DNA from 3 places in the Monashia sp. NPDC004114 genome. Region 2 is predicted to be linked to each of the others. Evidence: riboswitches for the same ligand, from Rfam matches in the RefSeq annotation. Region 2 holds a riboswitch; each other region holds the start of a gene.

Region 1 (9,388 bases), on a different contig from region 2:
ACAACGAGGCAGCAGGAGCTAGGTCACGCGCGCCACCCATTTCTCAGCTCGAGTGGCCCCGTTGTCACACCCGACCCAGGAAGGGCATCGCTGGGCAGAAACCCGTGTGACGACGGGGCCACTCGACTGGTGGCAGCGCGCGCTCGTCAGGCCAGTGCGGAGACGACGTGGTCGATGGCCTGCGTCAGCTTGCTCACGTCGTCGGGGTCCACGGCCGGGAACATCGCGACGCGCAGCTGGTTACGGCCGAGCTTGCGGTAGGGCTCGACGTCGACGACGCCGTTCGCGCGCAGCACCTTGGCGACCGCGGCGGCGTCGATCGAGTCGTCGAAGTCGATCGTGCCGACGACCTGCGAGCGGGCGGCCGGGTCGGCGACGTACGGCGTCGTGTAGGCCGTCTGCTCGGCCCACGTGTAGAGCCGCGTGCTGGAGTCCTTGGTGCGTGCCGTGGCCCAGTCGAGGCCGCCGTTGGCGAGGATCCACCTGAGCTGCGCGTTGAGCAGCGCCAGCGTCGAGATGGCCGGCGTGTTGTACGTCTGGTTCTTCAGCGAGTTGTCGATCGCGGTCGGCAGGCTGAAGAAGTCGGGCACCCAGCGGCCGGTCGCGGCGATCTCCTCGACGCGAGCCAGCGCGGCGGGGGAGAAAGCAGCGAGCCAGAGCCCGCCGTCGGACGCGAAGCACTTTTGCGGGGCGAAGTAGTAGACGTCGGCTTCGGTGATGTCCACCGGGATGCCGCCGGCGCCGGACGTCGCGTCGACGAGGACCAGCGCGTCGTCGTCGGCGCCCTCGACCCGCTTGACCGGGGCCATGACACCCGTCGAGGTCTCGTTGTGCGGCCAGGCGTAGACGTCGACGCCTGCCTCGGCCTGCGGCGTCGCCAGCGTGCCCGGCTCTGCCTTGATGATGGTCGGCTCGCCGAGGAACGGCGCCGCCTTCGTGACGTTGCCGAACTTGCTCGAGAACTCGCCGAATGCGAGGTGCTGGGCGCGGTCGCGCACGAGTCCGAACGCGGCGATGTCCCAGAAGGCCGTCGAGCCGCCGTTGCCGAGGATGATCTCGTAGTCGGACGGCAGGCTGAACAGGTCGCGCAGGCCGCTGCGCACCTCGCCGACGAGGTTCTTGACGGGGGCCTGGCGGTGGGAGGTGCCCAGGACCGTGCGTCCCAGCGAGCTGAGGTAGTCGACCTGCTCGGGCCGGACCTTCGAGGGTCCGGAGCCGAACCGGCCGTCGGCCGGCAGCAGGTCAGCGGGGATGGTGATGGGCGTCGACACGGTGGCGGTCGGGACTTCGGTCACGGGGTTTCACCTTGGGGAATGCGGCCACGTTACGAGCATGTGGCAGGCGTGTTGATGGCGGATGACGCCGTTGTCACCGCGCCCATTGAACCTCAGATGCCCACCCCTTGGACACCGCTGCTCGATGTGTGGACAACCACATCTCGCGCGTCATCTCATCGGCGTCACTCGGGCCTGGACTCGTCGACCGCCCGGCCGCGAGCGACGCCAAGACCTGGGTGCGTCGCTTCGAGGAGTCGCATCCGGGTGATCCCGCCGCGTCGGCGGCGGCTGACAGACTCTGGCGTATGCCGTCCGCCGCCGACCAGACCGCGTTCACCGAGCCGGTGTACGCCTCGCGCCACCAGCACCACGACTCGATCCGCTTCGAGGAGACCGACTTCGCCGGAGCACATGCCGAGAACGCGGCGTTCCTCGAGTGCTCGCTGGTCGGCTGCCGGCTGGACGACGCTCATCTGGAGGGGTCGCGCTGGTCCGAGTGCGAGTGGGAGCGCGTCCACGGGGTCGGGGTGGCCTTGTCCGACGCCAGTCTCGTCGAGACGACCCTCGACGGCTGCCGCCTGGCCGCCGTGTCCGCCTGGGCCTCGACCTGGCGCGACGTCACCGTTCGCGGGGGGAAGGTGGACTTCCTCAACCTGCGCGGCGCAAGCCTCAAGGACGTCGCCTTCGTCGACTGCGTCGTGGTCGAGCTCGACCTCACCGAGGCCACGGTCGCCGGGCTGACCTTCGAGGGCTGCACCCTCGTCGAGCCCACCTTCGGCCGAGGGAAGTATGCCGGTCTGGACCTGTCGGGGGCCACGCTGCGGGCGCCGCGTGGCCTGGCCGGGCTCAAGGGCGCGACCCTGAGCCGGCCGCAGGTCATCGACCTCGCCGACGCACTCGCCGCCGAGTTCGGGATTGCGATCGCGGACTAGCCGGGGGGTCGCGAGGTCAGTTGATCTGGTTCGGCTTGGCGCGCCGCAGCGCGGCGGTCGCGGCATCCTTGGCGCGGTCCCGCGCCTTGAGCTTGTCCTCGGGACGGATCCGCTTGGTCAGGTCGGCCCGCTCGATGAGAACGCTGAGCGGCATGTCCGTGGGTGGGTAGACGGTGACGGTCTCGTCGCCGCTGAAGACGACCCACAGCGCCTGGTCGCCCTTGTAGACCTTGAGGATGCTGCCGTCGGCCAGCGACGTCGCGTGCGCCATCGCCTGGCGCCGGGCGCGCTCGCTCGAGACGGCCTTGTTGACGGCTTCCTTCGCCGGCCCGTGCAGCGCCTGGGTGGCGATCCAGATCTGGGGGCCGTACTTGACGCCGAGCTTGACGACCGTCACCGCGGCCTTGCCCTTGCCTGCCATCCGTCGTACTCCTTAAGGCCCGCGTCCGTCCGGGCTGCCTCCACCCTAGTCTGAACGCATGGACGGAACGGCTCCCGGAAGACCCCTGCTGCCCCGACACGACTACGCGGGCGACGGCCTGGCCGAGTCGGAGGTCGCTGCGTCTCCGTACCTCCAGGCGAGGGCCTGGGTCGACACCGCGATCGCCGAGGCCGCCCAGCGAGACGACGTGGCCGAGCCGACGGCGTTGTCGGTGGCCACGGCCGATGCCTCCGGCGCGCCGAACGTCCGCACCGTGCTCATGCGCTTCTTCGACGAGCGCGGGCCGGGTTTCGTCACGAACCTGGAGTCGAGCAAGAGCCTCGAGCTCCGAGCCAACCCGCGCATCGCCGCGTCGCTGACCTGGCCGGCGCTCTACCGCGCGATCCGCTTCCGCGGCGCCGCCGTGCCGGTCGGGCGCGACGAGGTCGAGGCGTACTTCGCCACTCGGCCCTACGGCGCCCGCCTGTCCGCGTGGGCGTCGGACCAGTCGCGGCCGGCGGCGGACCGGGCTGAGCTCGAGCGCAAGTGGGCCGAGGCGATGGCGCGGTTCCCGGACACGGGGTCCGCCGACGACGTGCCCGTGCCGGACTTCTGGGGAGGATGGCGGGTCGTCTGCGACGAGGTCGAGTTCTGGGCCGGGCGCGCCAACCGGCTGCACGACCGGATCGTGTTCCGCCGGACAGGCGACGGGGACCTGGCCGAGGCCGCTGCCTGGACGCGGTCACGCCTGCAGCCCTGACCCCAACCGGGCGCGGACGCTGCGCGCGGTTCGCAGAAAGAGGTGGGCAAGGGAACAGGGCAGCCCGTTCTAGACCGGACTGCCCTGCCTCATCCTTGGGTGAGGGTGGTGGACGCGACTAGCGCGTGGCCACCTCACACGTCCCGGAAGAAATCACTTCTCGGACCACCTCCCTTCTTGGCTCAGTCCCTCGACCGTACGTCGAGTCCGAACGGGGCGGCAAGGCCTTTTCCGCCGCCCCCGCTCGCAGCCGCGTCGCCCAGCCGGTAGCCACCGACGAGGAGAGCGAGCAGCACCGGGAACTCGAGGTACCCGCTGTAGCTCGCCAGGGCGGCATACAGCGTGCGTCCCTGGGTGTAGTCGAGGACGAAGATCACGGCGAACAGCGCAGCGACGATGAAACCGACCGCCCACAGCCGAGCCCCCGTGAGCCATGGCACGCGCGCCTCGAAGGCCGCCGACGCGTCCTGCGCGTAGCGCGGCATGAAGGCGACCCAGACGACGTACTGCATCGTCTGCAGGAAGGCGAAGACCGTGACGAGTCGCAGGCCCACGAGCGTGCCCACCTCGCCCGGCGGCGCAGTTGCGGCAACCACGTGGGCGCCGTCGCCGACGAGGCTGCGCACGATGCCGGGGTCGGCCGACAGCCAGCCGTCGAACGCGCCGAGCAGGATCACCAGCGGCACCCCGACGGCCCACACGACCTGCGCCGCCCGGAACAGGCGGCGCCGCGTCACCGACCGGATGCGGGTGGCCCACTCCCAGAGGAAGACGAGGGGCACGAGGCCGTGCAGCTGGGCAAGGACGACGACGTGGTATGCCGGCCAGACCAGTGACGCGACGGCCGCTGGGACGAGCGCCACCCAGACCGCCACCTTGCGACCGCCCGAGAGCCCGCGCTGGGCGCCGACCGCGAGGACCGTGTAGCCGAGCGCGATCTCGGCGAGCTCGGCGGGCCGGCCGAGGACCGGGACGAGCAGGCGGCAGATGACGACGCACGTCACGAGGGCCGCAAGCAGCTCGAGGAAGGACCGGCTGAGGATGCTGGAGAACCGCCCGGTGAGGTAGCGGATCTCGAGGAAGCTGTGCAGGACGCCGAAGAGGACCAACCCGATGACGACGGTGGGGATCGGCGCACCGAGGGAGATCAGCAGGGCCGCGGCCGCCACGCCCAGCATGAGCAGGGCCAGGGTCCGTGGGCGGTCGGCACCATCGACGGAGCCGTCCTCATGGTCTGGTCCGAGGGTCTCCTGACCGCTCATCGGCGCCGCTCCGGCGCGCAGCCGAGCGGTGACCCCGGAGAGCAGCCGGAAGGTGGTCGCGGGGGCATCTGCTGCCACCGCCACCTCCACCGCCCGCGGTCTGCTCGCCCGCTGGATCCAGGTCACGTGCCCATGGTTTCGTCGGCTGGTCGGGGCAGCCACCGCAGAAACCCAATCGTTAGGGTCCTGTGGCGTGACCGAGATTCGGGGAGGCACGGGCGCCGGCGACCGACGCCAGAGCCTGCGCGCGGTCGCCCTCTCGGCGTACGGGCCGACCCTGCTCGGGTCCATCGGAGCCGGCGCGGTCGCACCGATCATCGCGGTGTCGGCGCGCGGGCTGGGAGCCTCGGTCGGCCTCGCGGCCCTGCTCGTCGCGGCCCTGGGAGTGGGACAGCTGGTCGGCGACCTCCCGTCCGGGGCCCTCGCGGCCCGCATCGGCGAGCGCCGCGCCCTGCTCGTCGCGGCAGTGGTCGAGGCCGTCGGCATGCTCGTCGCGGCGCTGGCCGGGGGACTGGCGATGCTCTTCGCCGGCGTGCTCATCATCGGCCTGGCCGGGTCCCTCTTCGGCCTCGCCCGGCAGACCTACCTCACCGAGGCGGTCCCGGTCGCGATGCGGGCCCGTGCGCTGTCGACTCTCGGCGGCGTGAGCCGGATCGGCTCGTTCCTCGGCCCGTTCGCCGGGTCGTTCGTCGTGGCGCGGTGGGGGATCGAGGCGGCATACGTCGTGGGTGGTTTTGCGAGCATCGCGGCGTTCGTCCTCGTGCTCGTGGCACCCGACATCACGTCGGGTTCCCACCGGCTGCCCGTGGGGCAGACGCACCGCTCGGTCATGTCGGTCCTGCTCGAACACCGGCACGTCCTGCTCACGCTCGGGACCGGCGCCATGGCGGTGGCCGGGGCTCGCGCGATCAGGGAGGCCGTCGTGCCGCTGTGGGCCGAGTCGGTCGGGTTGTCACCCGCCCAGACGTCACTCGTCTTCGGCGTCGCCGGCGCTCTCGACATGGTGCTGTTCTACCCGTCCGGATGGCTCATGGACCGCTTCGGCCGAGTGGCCGCGGCGGTGCCGAGCATGGTCGTGCTGGGGGCCGGAATGCTCCTGCTGCCGCTCGCGACGACGCTGGTGGCGGTGACGGCGGTCGCCACCGTCCTCGGCATCGGCAACGGGCTCGGGGCGGGCCTGATCATGACGCTCGGAGCCGACGCGTCGCCGGTCCAGGGACGGTCCCAGTTCCTCGGGGGCTGGCGGCTCTTCGCCGACCTGGGAAGGGCGGCGGGGCCGCTGACGTTGTCAGCACTGACCGCCATCATGTCCCTCGGCGCTTCGTCGGTCGTCCTCGGCCTCGGAGCGTTCGTCGGGGCAGGGTGGCTGCGTGTGTGGGTCCCTCGGCACGACCCGACCCGGAGCCCCGTTGCGGGTGCTCCCTGACGCCTGACGATTCTGAGAAGGTATGACCGTGACGGACCTGATCGACACCACCGAGATGTATCTCCGGACGATCTACGAGCTCGAGGAGGAGGGCATCGTCCCGCTCCGGGCCCGGATCGCTGAGCGCCTCGGCCACTCCGGCCCCACGGTGTCGCAGACCGTGGCCCGGATGGAGCGTGACGGCCTCGTGGCCGTGTCGGGAGACCGCCACCTTGAGCTGTCCGACCACGGCCGGCTGCTCGCCACGCGGGTCATGCGCAAGCACCGGTTGGCCGAGCGGCTGCTCGTGGACGTCATCGGGCTCGAGTGGGAGTACGCCCACGACGAGGCCTGTCGCTGGGAGCACGTCATGTCCGAGAAGGTCGAGCGCAAGATCCTCGGCCTCATCGGCGAGGGCCTGGAGTCGCCCTACGGCAACCCGATCCCCGGACTCGAGGAGCTCGGCCTCCAGCAGGACGAGGACTTCCTCACGGGCCTCACTGCCCTGACCCTGGTGGTCACGGACCGGCCGGCGATCGTGACGATCCGCCGCATCGGCGAGCCGGTGCAGGTCGATCCGGAGGCGCTCGCACTGCTCACGAGCGCCGGGGTGGTGCCGGGCGCTCGGGTCGAGGTGGTCCGCGAGGGAGGCCGCGTCGTGGCCGTCCGGGAGGGCAGCGAGGCCGAGACGGCCGTGTCGCTGCCTGAGGACGTCGCGGTCCACGTCTACTGCCAGGCCGCCTGAGCGCGGGGCCGTGTGCCGGGCCGTCCGGGGGTGTATTCCCCGGGTCCTCGGTCCGTGGCGGTGTCGTCATGTTATGTCCGGATCACTGCGGGTGAATTGTGCCGTCCTGGGCTGTGTCGTCCGCATCAGTTCGTAAATCTTTTGACTTTGGTGAGCCACAGGGTGACAAGCCCTCCGGACTTGGGTACGGTGGGCGTCGCTTGCTCTCCCCGTCGGGCAAGTGTCTTGGGTCGAACCGCCTAGTCCTGCCATCGATCCGGGGCTCAGCACGAAACCGCATGGCAGGAGCGGGGGACCCACCTACCCGGGCGTCGTGAGACGTCCTTGGGGTGAAGCCCTCCAACGGACCAACCGGTCCGAGCGAAGGCCGGGCAGTACCTCCAGCCCGAACCCGACAGCTCACCTCGCAGGCGTCGAGAGGTCAAACGTGGCTCAGAACGTTCCCGGTCGCCACCGCGCACCCGGTCGATTCAACGCGATCTCCGAGCTCAAGATGATCGCCAAGGAGTCTGCTCAGCCCGCCGTGAAGGGTGCCGCGATCGTGGCGGCCTCGGGTGGCCTCGTCGCAACGTTCGCGAACCCTGCGAACGCAGCCGACGGTGCGAGCAGTGTCGTCGCAGCGCCCTCGGCCGTCGGTCCGCAGACCGGCACGTTGACGGCGTCGAATGCCTTGTCCTCCATCGGTTTTGCCAAGGTCAGCGTCAAGCCGGCCAACGTGAGGCCCGTCGTCATCGAGGACATCCAGGTCAAGCAGGCCCGCGCTGACGAGAAGGCCGCCAAGGTCGCCGCCGAGCGCCGCGCCGAAGCTGCTCGTGCGAGCCGCTCGACGGCCCGCACCGCCCTGTCCAACCCGACGCAGAGCGCTTCCGGCATCGTCGGGATCGCGCAGTCGCTCTTCGGCATCCCCTACGTCTACGGCGGCTCGAGCCCGTCGGGCTTCGACTGCTCCGGCTTCACGTCGTACGTCTACCGCCAGGCCGGCATCTCGATCCCCCGCACCGCCTCGCAGCAGCAGGCCGCCGCCACCCGGGTGAGCAACCCGCAGCCGGGCGACCTCGTCTTCTTCGGCTACCCGGCATACCACGTGGGCATCTACGTGAGCCCGGGCCGCATGATCGACGCGCAGCACTCCGGCACCACGATCGGCAACCACTCCATCTGGACGACGCCGTCCGGGTACGGCCGATTCTGATCTCCCCCTCCACATGCGCTCACGCCCTCACCGGGAACGGTGGGGGCGCAGTGCTTTTCGGGCCGGCGCGGTCCGGCGGCTCCCCAGCCGCCGTGGTTGACTGATCTGATGACCGACCAGCCTGCAGCCGAGTCCACGACACTCGTCGAGCTGGAGTTCTGGGCAGACCTCGTGTGCCCGTGGTCGTGGATCGCCAAGCGCCGCGTCGAGCACGCGATCGCCGCGTTCGAGCGCCCGCACGACGTCACGGTGCGGCTGCGCTCGTTCGAGCTCGACCCCGACCTGCCCGTGGGCGGCTCGGTGCCGGTGGCCGACCACCTCGGCGCCAAGCACGGCGGCGACGCGGACGCCGGGCGGCTGATGAACTCCCACGCGAGCGAGGTGGCGGTGGCCGACGACATCGTCTTCGACTGGGACCGGGCGGTCCGGGCCAACACGTTCGACGCGCACCGGCTGTGTGCACTCGCGGCCGAGCTGGGAGGTCCGCACCTTCGCTCCGCCGCGACCGAGCGGTTCCTCGCGGCGCACTTCCGCGAGGGGCTGCCCATCGACGACCACGAGGTGCTGCAGCGCCTTGGCGCCGAGTGCGGGCTCGACGAGCGGCGGGTTGCAGCGGTCCTGGCATCGGACGAGTACGCCGACGACGTGCGCACCGACGAGGAGGTCGCGCGGTCGATGGGCGTCACGGCGACACCGTTCGTCCTGGCCAACGGGTATGCCGCGCTGTCGGGTGCGCGCGCCACCGACGACTACCTCGCCCTGCTGCGAGGCGTCGCGACCCAGACGATCTAGCCTGCGGCCATTACACGGGCTCGCTCCGCTCGCCGGGTTCGGCGCGCCTTCACGTCACGCCTTCCCTCCTCGACTCGCTCGCTGGCGCTCGCTTCGCTCGTCAGTCCAGGCGCGACGCGCGCCGAACCACCTCAGGACAGCGTGTCGGCGGCCGGCCGCCCGAAGGTGACCCCGTCGTTGACGGGCGCGGAGGCGGCGTCGCGCAGCTGCCGGTCGGGCTGCGGCCCGAGGGCGTCGTTGACCATGGAGAAGGCCCGGCGCAGCGCGACGAAGAGCGTGATCGCGAAGATCTGCTGGTCGTCGAACCCGGCCTCGCGCAGCGGATCGAGGTCGGCGGCGGTCGTGTCGTTCGCGTCGCGGGCGACGGTGCGAGCCCACACCGCAAGGGCGCGGTCTGCGGGGTCGAGGGGCTCGTCCTCGTGGCGTAGCACCGCGCCGGCGACGTCCTCGCCGGCGGCCGTGGCCAGGCGGTTGCCCCACGCCAGCGAGCAGTAGGAGTCGCCGACCGTCGAGGCCATCGCGGCGATGAGGACGCCCCGCTGTCGGAACGTCAGGCCGCCGAGCTCGACCGCGTCGGCGACCAGGCCGAACAGCTTGTCGTG
Region 2 (9,388 bases):
GCTGGCCAAGCCCGACCCCTCGACCTTCCAGATCCTGCCCTGGCGCGGTGACCCGCCGGGCACCGCGCGGATGTTCTGCGACCTGACCCTGCCCGACGGTTCACCGAGCTTCGCCGACCCCCGCCATGTCCTGCAGCGGGCGCTCGGCCGGGCCGCCGACCTCGGCTTCACCTTCTACACGCACCCGGAGATCGAGTTCTTCCTGCTGGAGCAGGAGCGCGGGCCTGACGGCCGCCCGGTCCCGGTCGACGACGCCGGGTACTTCGACCACGTTCCCCACGGCACGGGCCACGACTTCCGCCGTGCCGCGATCACCATGCTCGAGAACATGGGCATCTCGGTGGAGTTCAGCCACCACGAGGGCGCACCCGGCCAGAACGAGATCGACCTGCGCTACGCGGACGCACTGTCGACCGCGGACAACATCATGACCTTCCGGACAGTCGTCAAGGAGGTCGCCCTGACCCAGGGCATCTACGCGACGTTCATGCCGAAGCCGTTCTCGGAGCACCCGGGCTCGGGCATGCACACCCACCTGTCGCTCTTCGAGGGCGACGCCAACGCCTTCTACGAGGCCGGCGCGCCCTACCAGCTGAGCAAGGTCGGGCGGCAGTTCATCGCCGGGCTGCTCCTCCACGGCGCCGAGATCACGGCGGTGACCAACCAGTGGGTCAACTCCTACAAGCGACTGTGGGGCGGCGGAGAGGCACCCGCGCACCTGACCTGGGGCCACAACAACCGCTCCGCGCTCGTGCGGGTGCCCATGCACAAGCCGAACAAGGGGCAGTCGACCCGCATCGAGGTGCGGTCGCTGGACGCCGCGTGCAACCCGTACCTCGCCTTCGCGGTGCTGCTCGGGGCGGGACTGAAGGGGATCGAGGAGGGGTACGACCTGCCGCCGGAGGCCGAGGACGACGTCTGGAGCCTCACCGACTCCGAGCGGCGCGCGATGGGCATCAAGCCGCTGCCCGCCTCGCTCGACCGGGCACTCGAGGCGATGGAGCAGAGCGACCTCGTCGCCGAGGTGCTCGGCGAGCATGTCTTCGACTTCTTCCTGCGCAACAAGAGACAGGAGTGGCTGGACTACCGTCACGAGATCAGCCAGTTCGAGCTCAACCGCTACCTGCCCCGCCTCTGACGCAACGTGTCATCTCGCACCACGACGACCGAGGGCCAGCTCGCACGGCTCGGCTTCGCCGACCCCGCACGCGCGGCGGCACTGCTCGACGACCCGACGCTCCTGCCCTTCCGCGCGACCGCGCCGGACGGCCGACTGGACGCCCTCCTCGCGACTCTCGGCGACAGCGCGGACCCTGACCAGGCACTCCTCGGGCTGGTCCGAGTGGCGGAGTCCCTTGCAGCCAAAGGCGATCCGGCGGACTGGGGCATCACTGCGCTTGCGTCGGAGCTGGCCAGCGATGGCGTCGGCAGGGATCGAGTCGCGCATGTCCTCGGGGCCTCCGGCGCGCTGGTCGACGAGCTCGTCCGGCACCCGGAGCACTGGCTGGACACGGCGCGGGCCACACGGCATACCGGGGACGAGGTGCGCGAGGAGCTGGTGCGTGCCGTCACGGAGGAGCGCGGTGACCGCACGGCCGTCGACGCACTCCGGGTCGCCTACAAGCGTGGCCTGCTGCGCATCGCCGCCCTCGACCTGACCTCGACCGACCCGCTCGCCGAGATGCCCGTCGTCGGCGAGGCTCTCGCTGAGCTCGCGGAGGCGGCCCTCGAGGCGGCCCTGGCCATCGCGCGGGAGGAGTACGGCGACGGCCACGAGGCGTGCCGGCTCGCGATCATCGGCATGGGCAAGACGGGCGGCGGCGAGCTCAACTACGTCAGCGACGTCGACGTGATCTTCGTCGCCGAGCCCGCCGAGGGGTTCGACGAGGACACCGCCCTGCGTGTCGGCACGGCGCTCGCCACAGCGACGATGCGCGCCTGCTCGACCCCGACCCCCGAGGGCAGTCTCTGGCCGGTCGACGCGGCCCTGCGTCCGGAAGGCAAGCAGGGGCCCCTCGTGCGCACCATCAGCAGCCACAAGGCCTACTACGAGCGGTGGGCAAAGACGTGGGAGTTCCAGGCGCTGCTCAAGGCCTGGGTCTCCGCGGGGGACAAGGAGATCGGGCTGCGCTACAAGGCCGAGATCTCGCCGATGGTGTGGGAGGCCGCCAACCGCGAGAACTTCGTCGAGGACGTCCAGGCGATGCGGCGCCGTGTCGAGCAGAACGTGCCCGCCAACGAGGCCGCCCGTCAGCTCAAGCTCGGACCCGGCGGCCTCCGGGATGTCGAGTTCAGCGTCCAGCTGCTCCAGCTGGTCCACGGACGCACGGACACCAGCCTGCGCTCGGCCACGACGCTCGAGGCCCTCGGCGCCCTCGCCAAGGGCGGCTACGTCGGGCGCGAGGACGCCGCGACCCTCGACCGTGCCTATCGCCACCTGAGGTGCCTCGAGCACCGGATCCAGCTCCACCGGCTCCGTCGGACCCACCTCATGCCGGTGACCGAGGCCGACCTGCGTCGCCTCGGCCGGTCGATGGGACATCGGACACACCCGGAGCAGGCCGTGGTCGCCGACCGCATGGCCTCCGCCCGGGAGGTCCGCCGGCTCCACGAGCGGCTCTTCTACCGTCCGCTCCTCGCGGCGGCGGCGAAGCTGAGCCCGACCGAGGCCCGACTGAGCCCCGAGGCCGCCCGCGCGCGCCTGCTCGCGCTGGGCTTCCGTGACCCGGCGGGCGCCATGCGGCATATCGAGGCGCTCACCACCGGTGTGAGCCGCCGGGCGGCGATCCAGCGGACGTTGCTGCCCGTCATGCTCGGCTGGTTCGCGGACGAGGCCGACCCGGACGCCGGCCTGCTCTCCTTCCGTCGCGTGTCCGACGAGCTGGGCACGACCCACTGGTACCTCAAGATGCTGCGCGACGAAGGCCGGGCCGCTGAGCGCCTTGCACACTGCCTCGCTCGCAGCCGGTACGTCGCCGACCTGCTGGTGCGCTCACCCGAGAGCGTGTCGATCCTCGGCGACTCGGGCGGCCTCACCCCGAGAAGTCGCGAGGCGCTGACGACGACGATGCAGTCGGCCGCACGACGGCGCGAGACGGCGGCCGACGCGGTCGCCGCGGTCCGGGCGATCCGGCGTCACGAGCTCCTGCGCATCGCGATGGCCGACCTGGTCGGAACGATCGACCTCCGGGGCGTCGGGGACGCGCTGACCGACCTGACGGCGGCGACGATCCAGGTCGCGCTCGACGCGACGGTGGCTGAGGCGGAGCGCCGTGACGGGCGGCCGCTTGCGGGCGACATCCTCGTCGTGGCCATGGGCAGCTTCGGTGGCCGAGAGCTCGGCTACGCCTCCGACGCCGACGTGATGTTCGTGCACCGTCCCCACGAGGGAGCTCAGGACAAGGACGTCCAGACCCGCGCCACCTCGATCGTCCAGGAGCTGCGCAAGCTGCTCGCAGGCACTGGGCCCGACCCGGCGCTCGGCATCGACGCGGACCTGCGCCCGGAGGGCAAGAACGGTCCTCTCGTGCGCAGCCTCGACTCCTACCGGACGTACTACGAGCGGTGGGCCCTGACGTGGGAGTTCCAGGCACTGCTGCGGGCGACCCCGATCGCTGGACCCGAGTCGCTCGCCGCGCGGTTCCGGGAGCTCATCGACCCGTTGCGGTGGCCTCCGCACGGGCTGGACGCCACACAGGTCCGCGAGATCCGCACGATGAAGGCACGGGTCGAGAGCGAGCGTCTGCCACGCGGCGCCGACCCGCGCACCCACCTCAAGCTCGGGACGGGAGGGCTCACCGATGTCGAGTGGACGGTCCAGCTGCAGCAGCTGCTGCACGCGCACCAGCGTCCGTCGCTCCGGGTGACGGGCACCATGGCCGCCCTGACGGCCATCGGTGACGAGGGCCTCATCGGAGCTGAGGACGTCAAGGCCCTGCGCGAGGCGTGGCGCCTCGGTGCACTCATGCGCAACGCCGGCGTGCTGTGGCGCGGGCGCCCCACCGACGTCGTGCCTGCGGACGTCCGCGACGCCGACGGCATCGGGCGCATCATGGGCCGCCCGGCAGGCGAAGCGGCCTCGCTGGGGGAGCTCTGGCTACGGGTCGCGCGTCGGTCTCGTCACGCGACCGATTTCAACTTTTACGACTCACCACCTCGGGGTAGCGTCGTCACGTGAATCCGAGTCAGGGGCACGACGGCAGTGCGCCCACCTACGCAGCCGTGCTTCGGGTTCCGCGGTACCTGCCGATCTTCGTGGCCAACGCGCTGTCCATGTGGGGCGACTACATCGCGCGCGTGACGATCGCTGCCGTCGTGTTCGAGCGCACCCGGTCACCGCTGGCGACGGCCACCACCCTGGCCGTGAGCCTCGTGCCCAGCTTCTTCGGCCGCAGCCTCGTCGGGCCGATCGTCGACCGGTTCCCGTACAAGTGGGTGCTCATCTGGTCCTACCTGCTGCGCGCCACCTGCGTGCTCGGCCTCATGGTCCTGGTCGTGGCCGACACCGGCCTGTGGAGCGTCTTCGTCGCTCTCTTCGCCCTGGAGCTCATCGGTGGCGCCGCGACGGCCTCGAACATGATCCTGCTCACCGACCTCTTCGAGGACCGGCGTCTCTACGCGCGCGCGGTCGGCCTCGGCGCGATGTCGGAGCAGTGCAACCAGGCGTTCGGGCTCGCCATCGGCGGAGGGCTGGTCGCCCTCCTCGGCCCCGAGGCCGGCCTGCTCTTCGACCTCGTGACCTTCGTGCTCGCCGCGATCGTCATCCTCGTGGTGGTCCAGCTGCGACCTGTCACCGGGCAGCGTGGCAAGGGCCTGCGCGGCTTCGCCCATGACCTGTTCACCGCCGCGGGTGATCTCGCACATCACCCCGTGCTCGCCCGGCTCGTGACCCTGAGTGCTGTCGCCAGCCTGGGGATCGCCGCTCCCGAGGCACTCGCGATCCCGATCGCGGGGGAGAACGGCTGGGGTGGGTGGGGTGGCGTCCTCATGGCCGCTCCGATCGCCGGCGCGGTCATCGGGATCGTGCTCATCGGCCGACCTGACGTGCAGCGCCAGAACCGGTCGATCGTCCCGCTCGCGCTCGCCATGCCGCTCCCGCTGCTCGCGACAGCGTTCCACCCGCCGATCATCGTCATCGCGGCGCTGTTCTTCGCGAGCGGGATGATGCAGGCGTTCATGGTGCCGCTACAGGCCACGTTCGCGCTCGTGACCGAGCCCGAGCTGCGCGGTCGCATCTTCAGCCTGGCCGGCTCCGTCTCGATTGCGGCCGCCGGTCTCTCGTTCCTGGCCGCCGGCTGGGTCGGGCAGCACACCAACCCCTACATCGGAGTCACGATCTGCGCAGCAGTGTGTCTCGCCCTCGTCGCCCTGCTGTCGGCCAGGTGGCCGCACCGCCGCGTGCTCACCGAGGTCGACCGTGCGTATGCGTCCTCCTCGCACGCCGCCTGACCGACGGGAAACTCCCAGCAGCCGCCAACGCAGGCGGAGACTGCCGGCAGAGTCTGCCGCTGCCCGGTGCCTTGCCGGGTGCGGTGCGCTGCGTCAGGAGCCGAGGATTCCCAGGGTCGCGTCGTCGCGACGCCCGTCGAAGTAATGGTCCAGGACGCTTGCGAAAAGGCTTGCCGTGTCAGGGTTTTCGGCCGCCCGCTCGAAGAGTGTCATCGACGAGCGGAGCTTGACGGCGTCGATCGAGCCCAGCACTGACCTCGCGTCACGGGTTGTGAGCTGATCGACCGCACGTGCGCACTCCATGAGGCGTGGTCCGAGGACGGGGTGAGCGAGGTAGGCGCGTGCCTCGGGCAGGCCCGAGACGGCATACAGCTGGGAGGTGGGGCTCTGCCCGAGCCCGGCAACCTGGGGAAAGACGTACCACATCCAGTGGCTCCGCTTGCTCCCGGCGCGGAGCTCGGTGAGGGCCCGAGCGTAGGTGCCCCCACGGTCCTGCGCGGAGACGAACCGAGCCAGGTCGAACGGGTCATCGGTCACGATTTGTCCAGTACACCATCAGGCCCATTCTGCGCACATCAAACACACAGATTTCCATATTCCGAGATCGTGTTGGTTACCGTCGACGGCGCAGTAGCTCGCCCGGGTCCTTCGGGCGAAACACCGGTACGCCAAATCCTGCCCGCCGGTGGAGCACAGTCGATTCACCGGGGCAGGAGCGGGGGACCCACATGTGGGCCCGTCAGAGGACTGGTCCTTGGGGTGAAGCCGCGAGAGCGGCCGGGCATCTTCCGCCCGAACCCGACAGCTCACCTTACGGCTGAGCGTGCGGCTCCCAACCGTCTTCGTGTCACCGCGCTGCTGGCCGGATGCCGTCGTGAGAGACCTCCGTCGCTGGGACGCGCGTCGGGCGGGTATGAGACTACGGCCGGACCTGCCGAAGCACGGCGGACCGGTCCGATGACCCAGAACCGCGAGGTGAAGGAGCCGAGGACGATGAGTGTGACCAGCTTCCAGGACCTGCCACTGGCCGACCGCGACCGCGAGTGGGACGGAGCCGCCGCGGAGAAGCGCGTACGGAAGTGGGCAGGCGCCGCGGACAAGCCGAACGAGAAGTACCGGTCTGCCCACCTCTGGTACGACTCGGACAACAAGGACAACTTCACGGCATACAAGCTGCTCGTCTGCGACGTCGTGGGCGGACGCCTCGAGGCGGTGCCGCGCGGTGTCATGGCAGCCGCAGCCGTCATGCAAGGGTCGCGTGGTGGGGTCGACCTGCCCGACTCCGACCGGGACCGTGTCAAGAGCCACCTGGCGAAGTACTACGCCAAGATGGGCGAGGACGCGCCGTGGGAGCGCGACGACTGACTGCAAGGATTGCGCGCCGACGCAGCCCGGGTCGCCGCTGGGTGGGGTTGGGGCGCGGACTTCCTCCTCGAGGGCTCAGGCCGGGATCTTCGCCTCCGTCTCGAGAGCCCCCACCTCGACCACGTCGTCGGCGATCTGGTGCAGCTTGCGGTTCTGGCACTGGCTGGCCGTGCGGAGCCTGTCGAAGGCACGCTCGCGGGTGACCTTCTCCGTCGACATCACGATCCCGATGGCCGCACCGATGCTGCGGCTGGTCTCGAGCGCACGCTCGAGATGCATCGTCTTGTTCCGAAGCAGCTGGACCTGGTGCGCGAGCTGGTCGCGCTCGTCCTGCTCTGCGTCCCAGTCCCTACGCGGGCCTCTATGTCCTCCCATCGGTTCACCTCCGGGCGTCACATGCCACGCATAGCCGGGTCTAGACCGCGTCAGCAATCAACCCACACTACGCCGGCAGTCCGAGCCTCACCTGAGTGCTACCTCACGACCACCGCCAGCAACAACCAACGACCGTCCGGGTATGGCCCAGGCGGCGACGCCGTGAGGTCAAGCCAGCGCCTCCGGCGTGGCTGCACCAGTTGGAACCGCCCGCGTTGCCGAGATGGCAACGCGGGCGGCATACGCCTGCTTCGGGTCAGCCGTAGTCAGCCGCACTCAGCCGCACCACGGGCGGTGCCACTGGTGGACGAAGGCCTGCGCATAGAGCTGGAGGTACGCCCGGCGGTAGCTGCTCGACCCCGCCCACGTTCTCGCCTGGTCGGCGATGAGACATCGGTGCGCCACGGCAACCGGGTCGCTGCTTCCCGTGATGAGCTCAGACTGAGCGCGCTCCCAGATCATGACCCCGTCGTTCTGGCGGGCGACGGCGACCTCGCTGACGTCGGCGGGCCAGACCACGACGCCGGCCAGGAGCGCGACGACAGCGAGTCCCCGGACCACCGCCTGGTCGGTCAGCCTCGTGCGCTCGCGGGGGAGCACCAGGAAGACCGCGAGCAGCCCGGCCGCGCAGGCCCAGATCCACGGAGTGCCGCGGTAGGTCGCCCCGGGAAAACGGACGATCTCGTGCGACTGCGCCGAGACAGACAGGATCGCTGCGGCGGCGAGGCTCGACGTGCCAAGCGCAGCGGCCAGCAGCAGGAGTGGCTGGCGATCCTCGACCGCCGCGAGCGCCGGCCTCTGGCTCGCGCCGCGCAGGGCCACGACCAGCCCGAGGCCGAGGACCAGGCCCCACAGCCACCCGGTCCCGGTGAACGGCCACGGGTCGGGGAGCCCGCCGCTGACGTTGTGGAAGGCGTACGGCACGCCGGTGCCGGGAACGGCGTTGAGCAGCTGCAGCCCGAAGACCTTCGCGACCGGGCCCGAGAGGTCGACGGACAGACCGGGGTATACGTCGCGGACGTTGGCCCCGATGATCAGGCGAGTCGCGACGACAGCCGCAAGCCAACCTCCCGCCAGGAGCCCGATGATCAGGGCACGTGAACGGCGTCGCGCCGGCCCGATGCTCGCGACGAGGACGACGGCGAACGGGATGGCGGCCCAGTGCAGCTCATAGCTGAGCATCACCGCGATGCCGAGCACGAGGAGTCCGGCGCCCGCCAGGCTCCGCCCGAGCAGGCCCCAGCCGTCCCACCGGCGCAGCACCCACAGCGCCGCGGCGCCCACAAGGAACATCAGGACGATGCCGCCGATGCAGAGCACGACGAAGGTCGTCCATCCGTTGCGCCCGGGCGAGGTCGTCGTGATGCCGAGGACGAGCAACATGGTGAACACGAGCGTCATGCGGCTCTGGGTGCCTCGGTCGAGGGAGGCGCCGCCCCGGCGCTTCAGCTGCCGCACCAGCAGGACGAAGGAGCCGACGACGGCGGCGAGCAGGACGCCCTTGATGAGCCCATGGACGACGAACAGCGGCAGTCCGGACGCGAAGGTGAACTGCATCCCGAGCAGGTACGTCACGTGCTGCTCGAGAGCGCCGACTGGCGCGATCCGGCCGGCTTCCAGCCGCCACTGGATGTCGTTGATGACCCACGGCAGGACACCGAAGACGTTGTCGTTCATCCGCGCCGGCGCCGCCGCGTAGTGGTAGCGCTCGTCTGACAGCACGGGCGCAAAGATCCAAGGGAGGAGCAGCCCGAGGGTGCCGACCACGATCAGACCCCAGCCGAGGCGCGCCGGGATAGTCCGCTTCTCTACACGAGCCACGCGCGTAGCCTAGAGGGCCGTATGCCGCTGCTTCGCCTGCTCGCAGCCGACTCCGGGCGAAGACTCGGCATCGTTCCAGGTTGCCTCATCGGGCGTTGCTGTCTGGTCTCGCCACCTACAGAATCCAGCCGGTGATGGATCTGGAGCGGATTCTGCCGCCAGTCTCCTACTAGCTCCCACCGCGGCTGGATCCTGTAGTGAGGCAATGGCTGTCGCCGGCGCCCAGCGGCACGACAATCGACCAGATGGTCAGGTGTCGCGACCCGTCGGCGACATGGACCGCAACAACCTGCCACCTGGTCGACTGTTGCGCCGCTCGCCGTTCACGCTCAGGGCAGGTCGCCGCGGCCGTCGCCGATCAGGGCCAGCGCGAGGCTCA
Region 3 (9,388 bases), on a different contig from region 2:
CTCGAGAGTACGTCGATCCGGAAGCGGTTGGGCTGGTCCTACCCGCCGAACGGGTTGCGTTCAGTCGTCCTTCTTCAGGTTCCCGTACTTCTTCACCACGGCCGCGCGGACCTTCTTCTGCCCGGCCGCGGTGCCGTGCTGTGCCACCCGAGCCAACGCGTTCCGCGCATGCTCGATGTCTGGAATCGGGTACTTCTCCTGCTCGGGCAAGGCGAAGGATAGTTCTTCAGGTTCTTGCGGTTCTTGCCGCCGCTCAGGTCTTTCGTCACAGGGGTGACCCCTTTGCTCCGAACAAGAGCTGGGTGCTGTGCCTTGTCACCTACCCAGCCAGTCCGTCCGCGCGCCGGTCTACCGGTCGTTGGCTCGCGCACGCGGGGAGGAGCCGGCCGGTTGAACACCCGGCATGTCCGAAGAGTCCCCGGCTCGCGGCGAGGGCATCCGGGCCCCAGCTCGGACGGCGATCAGATGCCTCGAGCACGCCGCCGTGACGCACAAACCCGGCGCGTTCGTGCGATCGGTGTCCGATTAGACGCCCAGTCCCAGGGACACAGGCAGACACAACTCCCAGGCCCTGGCGGCCCGGCGAGCGACGTTCCCGCAGGTCAGAGCCCCCTTCGACCCCAAGCCACCTGTTTGAGACGACAGATCAGAAACAGGTGCGGCTGGCAGCCCAATTCGCTTACGCACCAACCAAATTCGGAGCTGGCGAGGGGACTCGAACCCCTAACCACCTGTTTACAAGACAGGTGCGCTACCGATTGCGCCACGCCAGCACCCCCGGAGCGGCTCCCCCACCGTCGGGTCGGCGAGTGCTCGGGACGGGCGAAAGCGTAACGGAGCGACACGGCATACGGAAAAGAAGGACGGCCCCGCGGGACCCAGGGGTTGGTCGCGCGAGGCCGTCCGGCTCAGTCTGCCACGCCCTACCGGGGCATGCGGATGACCTGGCCGACGAAGATCAGGTTGGGGTTGTCGATCTTGTCGCGGTTCGCCGCGTAGATCTCCTTCCAGCCACCGTCGACGTCGTGCTTGACGGCGAGCTTGGACAGCGTGTCGCCCTTGCGCACGGTGATCTTGGAGCCGCTGGCAGCCACCGGGTAGGTGCGCTGCGAGCTCCCCGTGGCGGCATAGCTCTTCTTCTTGGTCACCTTCTTCTTGCTGCTGGTCCACTGCTTGGTCGTCCGCTCCGTCGAGCGGGAGGACGAGCCGGCCGCGGGCAGGCCACCGGACGTCGCACCGCCGCCGGACCGGGTGAGGCCGGCCCGGACCGAGCACACCGGCCACGCGCCGGGGCCCTGCGATGCAAGGACACGCTGCGCCACCGCGATCTGCTGCGCCTTCGTGGCGAGGTCCGCACGCGATGCGTATGCACCCCCGCCGTAGCCACGCCAGGTCGACGACGAGAACTGCAAGCCGCCGTAGTAGCCGTTGCCGGTGTTGATGTGCCAGTTGCCGCCGGACTCGCACGCGGCAACACGGTCCCAGACCGTCGAGGCCTTGGCCGCTCCTCCAGTGGCGACGCCCGCCACGACGGTGGCGGCACCTGCGATTCCGACTCCAGCAAGGCGCTGCTTCACCTTGATCCGTTTGGCGGCAGCGTGCTTGGACAGGTACTGCATGGGTGATCCTTCCTGACGGCGCCTGCGGGGTTAGCTGTCGGGTTAGGGCGTCAGGTGCCCCGCCGCTCTCGCGACTTCACCCCCAGGCCGGATCTCGTCCTCTTGGCATCACTCACCGGCCGCACTGGGTCCCCCGTCCTCGCCCGGCCCGCGGTTGCGGGCGACGTCCCTGGCTGGCGAGGCTCGGCGCGCTCAGGGACCGGATTTCTGGGTTCCATCTGAAATTGTGCGACGTGCCGTGTGGAGCCGGACGCGACGAAGCGGCCCGGGGAAATGAAATGTCACAACCCCGTTCCCGGCCCTAGAGTCGGTAGCCGCCGTGGCACTGACGGTACGTGAGCAAGCCCCCCGACACAAGCACATCCGAGATCGTTTTGTGACCTGGACTTGACCTGTGCTTTACCTGTGTTCTGCTATAGACCGGAGGAGCTGTTCCGGCCATCCCGAGCTCAACCCCCAAAAGGGTTGCTGCCCAACGGATTCCAGAGCAACGCAGCGCCATGGTTGAGGGCGAGCACGGCGGCCACGATGCCGAAGCTGAAGAGCGCCGCGGCGGCGATCTGCATCGGCAGCCCGACCGGCACGACCCGCCGCGCGATCGACCGGGACCCGCGCCGCAGCGATGCCCCACCCGGCCCCCACCATGCCATGACAAGTCCCAGCGCCCCGCCGATCGCAAGCGTGATCGGAGCGCCCGGGCCGAGCCCGTCGCCCCTGGTGCCGGCGAGCAGCAGCGCCGTCGCGAACACACCGGCGAGGGCAGCGCCGAGCGGCAGCAGAAGTCCGACGACGGTCGCGATCGCGCCCACGACCAGGTGCAGCGGGCTGGCCACGACCGCGTAGGGGAGGTCGCTGCGACGCCGGCCGTAGTTGTAGCGCCTCAGGACGAGCGCGGTCACCGACCGGTCCGTCGCCCGCGCCAGCACCGACCACACCACGAATGCCACGACGGCGATGCCGGGCCACGCCATGAGGGTGCCCAGCCAGGCGATCGCCGCGGCTCCCAGCAGCCCGGTGCGCATCGGCATCCCGATCCGCGGATCGCCTTCGCGCGCAACGACTTCGCCGTCGTCTGGCTCGCCTTCGTCCAGGTCTTCGTCCGGCCAGAAGTCTTCCGCCGCAGGCGGCTGCCCGCCTCGCACATAGCGCTCGTCGTAGGACTCGGCTCCGTCCCACTGCTCGTCGACCTCAGGCTCGTCATCCCAACCCCGTTGGTATGCCGCATCGCTGGGGTCGGCCTGTCGCGGTCCCGTCGGCGGTGGCGCCCATCGCGCATCGTCCGGTCCCTCGGGCACCACGGGGTAGCGCGCGGTCGTGCGCTCCTGCACGACCTGCGTCGCTCCCGGCGCGATCGGCGTCGACCGGCCGTCCCATTCGCCCGAGGGCGGGTTGGGGACCGTCGCAGCGCGCCCAGCCGCATACTGCTCGATCGCAGCGATGACCTGGTTGGCATACGGTCGGCGGGCTGGGTTGGGAGACAAGGACGCTCGCAGCAGCGGCACCAGACGTGGGTCGACCCCGTCGAGGTCCACGTCACCCGCGCGGACGCGCGTCAGCACGGCGTCCATGCGCGCGCGACCGAACGGCGGGCGCCCCGAGGCGGCGTAGGTGATGGTCGCCGCCCAGCCCCACCAGTCGGTGGCGTCGGTGATCTCGGCGCCCTCGACCAGCTCCGGCGACAGGTAGCCCGGCGTGCCCATGACGAGGCCCCCGACGGTGTGCCGCACGTCGTCCTGGAGGTGGGCGATGCCGAAGTCGATGAGGACCGGCTCCCCGTCCTCGAGCAGGACGTTGCCGGGCTTGATGTCCCGATGCACGACCCCGCAGGCGTGGATCGCGCGGATCGCCTCGGCGATGCCCCGCGCCAGCTGCGCCAGCTCGGCCGGCGCCATCGGACCGCGCTCCTCGACGACCTCGTCGAGCGCAGGGCCGGGGACGTACCGGGTCACGATGTACGGCCGCGGCCCCATCACGTCGGCGTCGATGACACTGGCGACCCGTGGGTCGCGGATGCGCGAGAGCGTATCCACCTCTCGCGCAAGGCGTTTGCGCGCATCGGCGTCGTGGGCCACATGAGACCGCAGCACCTTGATGGCGACCGCGCGGCCCCTCGGGTCGAGGGCGAGGTGCACGACCCCCATGCCACCTTCGCCGATCTCCTCGACCAGACGGTAGGGGCCGAGCCGCTGCCCGTCTCGACCGCCGTCACCGGCGTCGCCCGCCTGCGGGACCCGACCGGTGCCCGCGCCGGATCGCGGGGTGGAGACCCGGTCGGTCCGGTCGTACGCGGTCATGCCCCTACGGTAAGCGACGGCCCTGCTAGCCGAAGCCGCTTGGCGCTGCGCCGCGCGGCTCGGCAGCCGCACGGCCCCCCACGGCAGCCCCAGACCTCAGCCCCAGACCGCGCCCCGGGGCCGCACCCGAGCCTCAGGCGGTGACGACCCCCACCAGCACCACGGCGGCCCACACCGACCCGATCACCGCGAGGGCGTACACAACGGTGTTGATGAGGCGCTGGTGCGCCTTGAGGCCGAGCCCGTCGAACAGCGTGTACCGGAACCGCTGCGCCCAGTGGAACAGTGACAGGACGAACACCGCAAACAGGACGATCGCGATCAGCGGGTTGCCCAGCAGGGCGAGCAACGGGCCATGCGGCGGCGCGGCGAGCCAGCCCAGCGGGATCGCGAGCGCGAACAGCACCATGAGCACCGGTAGGAACAGTGCCGACACGACGCCGCCGGCGCTGAACAGCAGCCACAGGATGGGCTCCGCGGTCCGTCTGGCCACCTATCGGGTCACCACCAGCCACACGACGACCGCCGACACGACGACCCAGCCGGCGAACGCCCCACCGGCGATCGCCGCCGGCGGCACCCTGCGGCCCCGCAGCCAGACGACCATCGCCGCGGGCGTGAGGTTGAACCACGTCACGGCGTGCAGCAGCAGGAACGCGACAGTGATGACGTTGAGCACGACCACCCACGGGGTGCCGGCCCAGTCGAGGAACGCGCGGTACTGCGCCTCGCCCTGCCCCACGGCCCGCAGGAGCAGCAGCATGAAGACGACCGACCAGGCGACGAAGACGGCGCTGATCTCCCGCAGCACGAAGAACGTGTAGCTCCACCGTCCGATCCACCAGAGCTTGCCCACGTGCGGACGGTATGCCGCCGGCCCGTCCGTCGCGCCCCGGGCGTCCGCCTGCGTGGGTTCGTATGCCGGAGGGCTGGGTTCGCGGGTCATCGCGGGCCCCGCGGGAGCACGAAGGACCGCAGCGACTGCAGTGCCGCCGTGAGCTTGTAGCGCTGGATCGCGCCAGCAGGGTCAACTCCCTTCGGGCAGGCGCGGGTGCACTCGCCGACGAACGTGCAGCCCCAGATCCCCTCGGGGTGGATGAGCAGGTCCATCCGGACGTCCGCGCCCTCGTCGCGTGAGTCGAGGTTGTAGCGCTGCGCCAGGGCGATCGCCGCAGGGCCGACGAACTCCGGATCGAGCCCGTAGACGGGGCACGCCGAGTAGCACAGCATGCAGTTGATGCACATGCTGAACTGTGCGAACTCCTCATGCTGGCGGGGCGTTTGGAGGTACTCGCCCTCGCTGACGGGCTTCTCCTCGTCGCGGATGATCCACGGACTCACCGCCGGGAGCTTGCGCATGAAGTCGCCGATATCGACGACGAGGTCCCGGACCACCGGAAAGTTCGCCAGCGGCTCGACCCTCACCGGGCCCGGGGCGTAGTCGACGAGGAAGGTGGCGCAGGTCAGCCTCGGCTCCCCGTTCACCGTCATCCCGCAGCTGCCACAGATCCCCATCCGGCACGACCAGCGATACGACAGGCTGCCGTCCTGGGTGTCCTTGATGTGGTTCAGCCCGTCGAGGACCGCCCAGTCCCGGCGCAGCGGCACCTCGAACTCCTCGACAGTCGGCTCGGCCTCCTGCTCCGGCCGGTACCGCGCGACCTGCAGCGTGATCGTGTCAGCCATGGCCCTTCCTCCCGTACACCCGCTCCCCCGGCGGCCAGGACGTGATCGTGACCGGGAGCAGCTCGGTGCGGTGCTCCCCCGCCGGGTCGCGGTGGATCAGCGTGTGGGCGAGGTACTTCTCGTCGTCGCGTGCGGGGAAGTCGAGGCGCTGGTGCGCACCACGAGATTCCTTGCGCTGCAAGGCACTTGCGACGATGGCTTCCGCCAGGTCGAGCATGTTCTCCAGCTCCAGGGCCGCCACGATCTCGGTGTTGAACGCGGTGCTGTGGTCGTCGAGGGCCATCCGCCCCGCCCGCTCGTGCAGCGCTCGCAGACTGGCCGCCCCTGCGGCCAGAGACTGCTCGTTGCGGAAGATCCCGGCGCTCTCCTCCATGACCTCCTGCATCGCGGTCCGCAGCTGCGCGATGGACCCTGCATTGGAGCCCCGTCCGCCAGGAAGCCCGTCCGAGCTCCCTGCCCCGTCGCGGCCACGCAGGTCGGTGAGGCGGCGCTCCTCGTCGCGCGCCTGCGCGACGATGCTCGTGCCCGGGTCCTGAGCGCTCACGGCATACTCGGCGGCGGCCCGGCCCGCCCGCGCGCCGAAGACCAGGCACTCGGGAAGCGAGTTGGAGCCCAGCCGGTTCGCCCCGTTGATGCTGACGCACGCCGTCTCCCCAGCGGCATACAGGCCGGCGACGGGCGTCGCCCCGGTGGGATCCGTGTGGACGCCGCCCATCATGTAGTGGACGACCGGCCTGACAGGCACGAGCTCCCGCACCGGGTCGATGTTCTCGTAGCGAAGGCAGAGCTCACGCACGAACGGCAGCTTCGCGTCGATGAGACGCTCCCCGAGGTGGCGCAGGTCGAGGTGCACGACCGGGCCGTACTCCGTGTCGAGCGTCCGCCCCTTCTCCTGCTCGTGCACGAAGGCCTGCGAGAGCCGGTCCCGGGGGCCGAGCTCCATGCTGCGCAGGACCGGGGTCGGTTCGGGAGTGCCGAGGTCGTAGTCCTGCAGGTAGCGGTAGCCGTCCTTGTTGAGCAGCCACCCGCCCTCGGCGCGTGCGGCCTCGGTGATGAGGATGCCGGTGAACGGCAGGCCAGTGGGGTGGTACTGCACGAACTCCATGTCCTTCAGCGGCGCCCCCGCGCGCCAGGCCAGGGCCATCGAGTCGCCGGTGCTGATGTTGGCGTTCGTCGTGAACGGGAAGACACGCCCGCAGCCACCGCCCGCGAGCACGACCGCCTTGGCCGTGATGGCCTGGATCCGGCCGGTCGCGAGCTCGATCGCGACAACGCCCTGCACGCGGTTCTCGTCGACGAGCAGCCTCGTCACGAACCACTCGTCGTAGCGCACGACGCCACCGAACCGCAGTGAGGTCTGGAAGAGCGTATGCAGCATGTGGAAGCCGGTCTTGTCCGCGGCGAACCACGTGCGCATCGTCGTCATGCCGCCGAACGCGCGCACCGCTATGTGTCCATCCGGCTGGCGGCTCCACGGGCAGCCCCAGTGCTCGAGCTGGAGCAGCTCGCGCGGGGCCTCCTCGACGAACGCCTCCACCGCGTCCTGGTCGCAGAGCCAGTCGCTGCCGGACACCGTGTCGTACGCGTGCTCGGCCAACGTGTCCCCCGGCGCGATCACCCCCGCAGCGCCGCCCTCGGCAGACACAGTGTGGCTGCGCATCGGGTAGACCTTGGAGATGACCGCCACCCGCACGGCAGGGTCAGTCTCGGCGATCGCGATCGCTGCGCGCAGGCCTGCGGCCCCGCCGCCCACGATGAGCACGTCGTGGTCGGCGGCCGTCATCGGGTGTCACTCACCGCGGAGCTCTTCGTCGAGGAGCACCTTGCCCTTGTGGTGGACGACGCGGTGATGCGTGCTGCCGTCGTGGAAGTCGTCGCGGAAATCCTCGCAGCCGCAGCCATAGTGAAGGTGATCGACGACCAACCCGTCGTCGTCACTGTCGGTATATCGGGCACCGTCGACGATCCGCCCGCACGGTGCCTTTTCTGCGCTGAAGCTCGTCCTGGTCGGCATGGTGCACTGCCCTTCGCCCGACGCGTGCTACCAGCATGCTCCTGCTGGGCCCGCCTCGGGAAGGGTCAGCGTCGTCGGCTTGCACCGCCGTCGTGCGCCGGCGACCGGCGAGGACGACCGCGAGGACGACCGCGAGGACGACCGCGAGGGTCACCGCGAGGACGACCGCGAGGACGACCGCGAGGGTCAGCTCGTGATGTAGTCGCGCAGCTGGTCGCGCTCGGACTGCAGCTCCGAGAGGCGATGCTTGACGATATCGCCGATGCTGACGATGGCCGCGAGCTTGCCGTCGTCGTCGACGATCGGCACGTGCCGCACACGCAGCTCGGTCATCGTCGCGGCCAGGTCGGCGATGTTGTCCTTCGCCGAGCCGGTGGTCACGTCGCTCGTCATGATCGCGGAGACCGCACCGTCCAGCACCGAGGTGCCGGTGGTGTGCAGATGACGCACGATGTCACGCTCGCTGACGATCCCCTCGACCGTCGCGCCGTCGCTGCTCACGACGACGGCACCGATCCGGTGCTCGTCGAGGAGGGCGAGCAGGTCTGCGACGGTGTCGTCGGGCTTGATCGTCACCACGACGGTCCCCTTGGACCGGATGACGTCCGAAATCTTCACGGCGACCTCCTTCACTCGGCGAGTTTGGGTACGAACAGACCACGAGCCGCTCACGCGCTCCAGCCCGAGTGCCCTGACTCGACCCTAGAACGCCGCCGGATCGGGCGCCAGCATTCGTCGTTAGAGTGAGATCGATCGCGCCCGATCGCTCCCCGAGAGGCGGTGGCGACCAGGGCGCAGCCACCCGTAACCCTCAGGAGCTGATTGCGTGCCGTCCCCCCGGCCGACGTACGACCTGGTCATCGCAGCGAACCGCCTGCCCGTGGACAAGGTGGTGTCCGACACCGGAGAGGACGAGTGGCGCCGCAGCCCGGGCGGGCTCGTGACGGCGATGGAGTCCGTCATGCGCGACGAGCCGGGCGCCTGGGTGGGCTGGGCCGGGGACTCGGGGGACGCGCCCGAGCCCTTCGAGTCGGACGGCATACACCTGCATCCCGTGGCGCTGTCTGCCGCGGACATCCGGGACTACTACGAGGGCTTCTCCAACGACACGCTGTGGCCGATCTACCACGACGTGATCGTGCCCGCGTCGTTCCACCGCGACTGGTGGTACAGCTACCAGCGGGTCAACGCCCGGTTCGCCGAAGCCGTCGCGGAGGTGGCCGCGCCGGGCGCGCGCGTGTGGATCCAGGACTACCAGCTCCAGCTGGTCCCCTCGATCGTGCGCCGGCTCCGCCCGGACGTGCGGATCGGCTGGTTCAACCACATCCCGTTCCCGCCGGTCGAGCTCTTCGCCCAGCTCCCGTGGCGAACCCAGCTGCTCGAGGGCCTGCTCGGTGCCGACTTCCTCGGCTTCCAGCGACAGGCCGACGCCCGCAACTTCGTCCGGGCGTGCCGGCAGCTGCTCGGCGCGCCCACGCGGCGCGACCTGGTGACGGTGGAGGCATCCCAACGGCAGGTGCGTGCCGCGGCCATCCCGATCTCCGTCGACTTCAAGGGTCTGGAGGCGCTGGCGAAACAGCCCGAGGTGATGGCACGCGCCACGGAGATCCGGTCGAGCCTCGGGAACCCGAAGGTGCTCATGCTCGGAGTCGACCGTCTCGACTACACCAAGGGCATCCGGCACCGGCTCAAGGCCTACGAGGAGCTGCTCGCCGAGGGCCGACTCGAGCCACCGGAAGTCACCCTCGTCCAGGTCGCGACGCCGAGCCGCGAGC

What was found. Region 2 has a riboswitch for cyclic di-AMP ahead of ACWEOW_RS04120 (hypothetical protein). Riboswitches for the same ligand answer to the same signal wherever they lie in the genome.
Region 1: it holds a riboswitch for cyclic di-AMP, as region 2 does, so the genes downstream of both, ACWEOW_RS17845 (C40 family peptidase) here and ACWEOW_RS04120 (hypothetical protein) in region 2, are expected to answer to the same signal.
Region 3: it holds a riboswitch for cyclic di-AMP, as region 2 does, so the genes downstream of both, ACWEOW_RS02395 (transglycosylase family protein) here and ACWEOW_RS04120 (hypothetical protein) in region 2, are expected to answer to the same signal.

Annotation. Positions count from the first base shown of each region.
Region 1 covers NZ_JBSGGK010000015.1:6,481-15,868, reverse strand. The annotation lists gene serC (phosphoserine transaminase) at 147-1,271, opposite strand; gene ACWEOW_RS17875 (pentapeptide repeat-containing protein) at 1,424-2,209, shown strand; gene ACWEOW_RS17870 (hypothetical protein) at 2,226-2,630, opposite strand; gene pdxH (pyridoxamine 5'-phosphate oxidase) at 2,689-3,390, shown strand; gene ACWEOW_RS17860 (hypothetical protein) at 3,573-4,730, opposite strand; gene ACWEOW_RS17855 (MFS transporter) at 4,846-6,078, shown strand; gene ACWEOW_RS17850 (iron dependent repressor, metal binding and dimerization domain protein) at 6,107-6,802, shown strand; cyclic di-AMP (ydaO/yuaA leader) riboswitch at 7,066-7,227, shown strand; gene ACWEOW_RS17845 (C40 family peptidase) at 7,230-7,994, shown strand; gene ACWEOW_RS17840 (DsbA family oxidoreductase) at 8,103-8,786, shown strand; gene ACWEOW_RS17835 (carboxymuconolactone decarboxylase family protein) at 8,918-9,388, opposite strand, start outside.
Region 2 covers NZ_JBSGGK010000002.1:285,605-294,992, reverse strand. The annotation lists gene glnA (type I glutamate--ammonia ligase) at 1-1,138, shown strand, start outside; gene ACWEOW_RS04135 (bifunctional [glutamine synthetase] adenylyltransferase/[glutamine synthetase]-adenylyl-L-tyrosine phosphorylase) at 1,145-4,177, shown strand; gene ACWEOW_RS04130 (MFS transporter) at 4,174-5,448, shown strand; gene ACWEOW_RS04125 (DUF1810 domain-containing protein) at 5,542-5,985, opposite strand; cyclic di-AMP (ydaO/yuaA leader) riboswitch at 6,133-6,281, shown strand; gene ACWEOW_RS04120 (hypothetical protein) at 6,442-6,813, shown strand; gene ACWEOW_RS04115 (ANTAR domain-containing protein) at 6,889-7,188, opposite strand; gene ACWEOW_RS04110 (hypothetical protein) at 7,465-9,009, opposite strand.
Region 3 covers NZ_JBSGGK010000001.1:541,428-550,815, forward strand. The annotation lists partial or broken gene ACWEOW_RS02385 (DUF6582 domain-containing protein) at 61-222, opposite strand; tRNA gene ACWEOW_RS02390 (tRNA-Thr) at 701-773, opposite strand; gene ACWEOW_RS02395 (transglycosylase family protein) at 924-1,619, opposite strand; cyclic di-AMP (ydaO/yuaA leader) riboswitch at 1,645-1,755, opposite strand; gene ACWEOW_RS02400 (protein kinase domain-containing protein) at 2,069-3,913, opposite strand; gene frdD (fumarate reductase subunit FrdD) at 4,047-4,406, opposite strand; gene ACWEOW_RS02410 (hypothetical protein) at 4,407-4,859, opposite strand; gene ACWEOW_RS02415 (succinate dehydrogenase/fumarate reductase iron-sulfur subunit) at 4,856-5,599, opposite strand; gene frdA (fumarate reductase (quinol) flavoprotein subunit) at 5,592-7,382, opposite strand; gene ACWEOW_RS02425 (hypothetical protein) at 7,389-7,613, opposite strand; gene ACWEOW_RS02430 (hypothetical protein) at 7,693-7,815, shown strand; gene ACWEOW_RS02435 (CBS domain-containing protein) at 7,800-8,231, opposite strand; gene ACWEOW_RS02440 (alpha,alpha-trehalose-phosphate synthase (UDP-forming)) at 8,440-9,388, shown strand, end outside.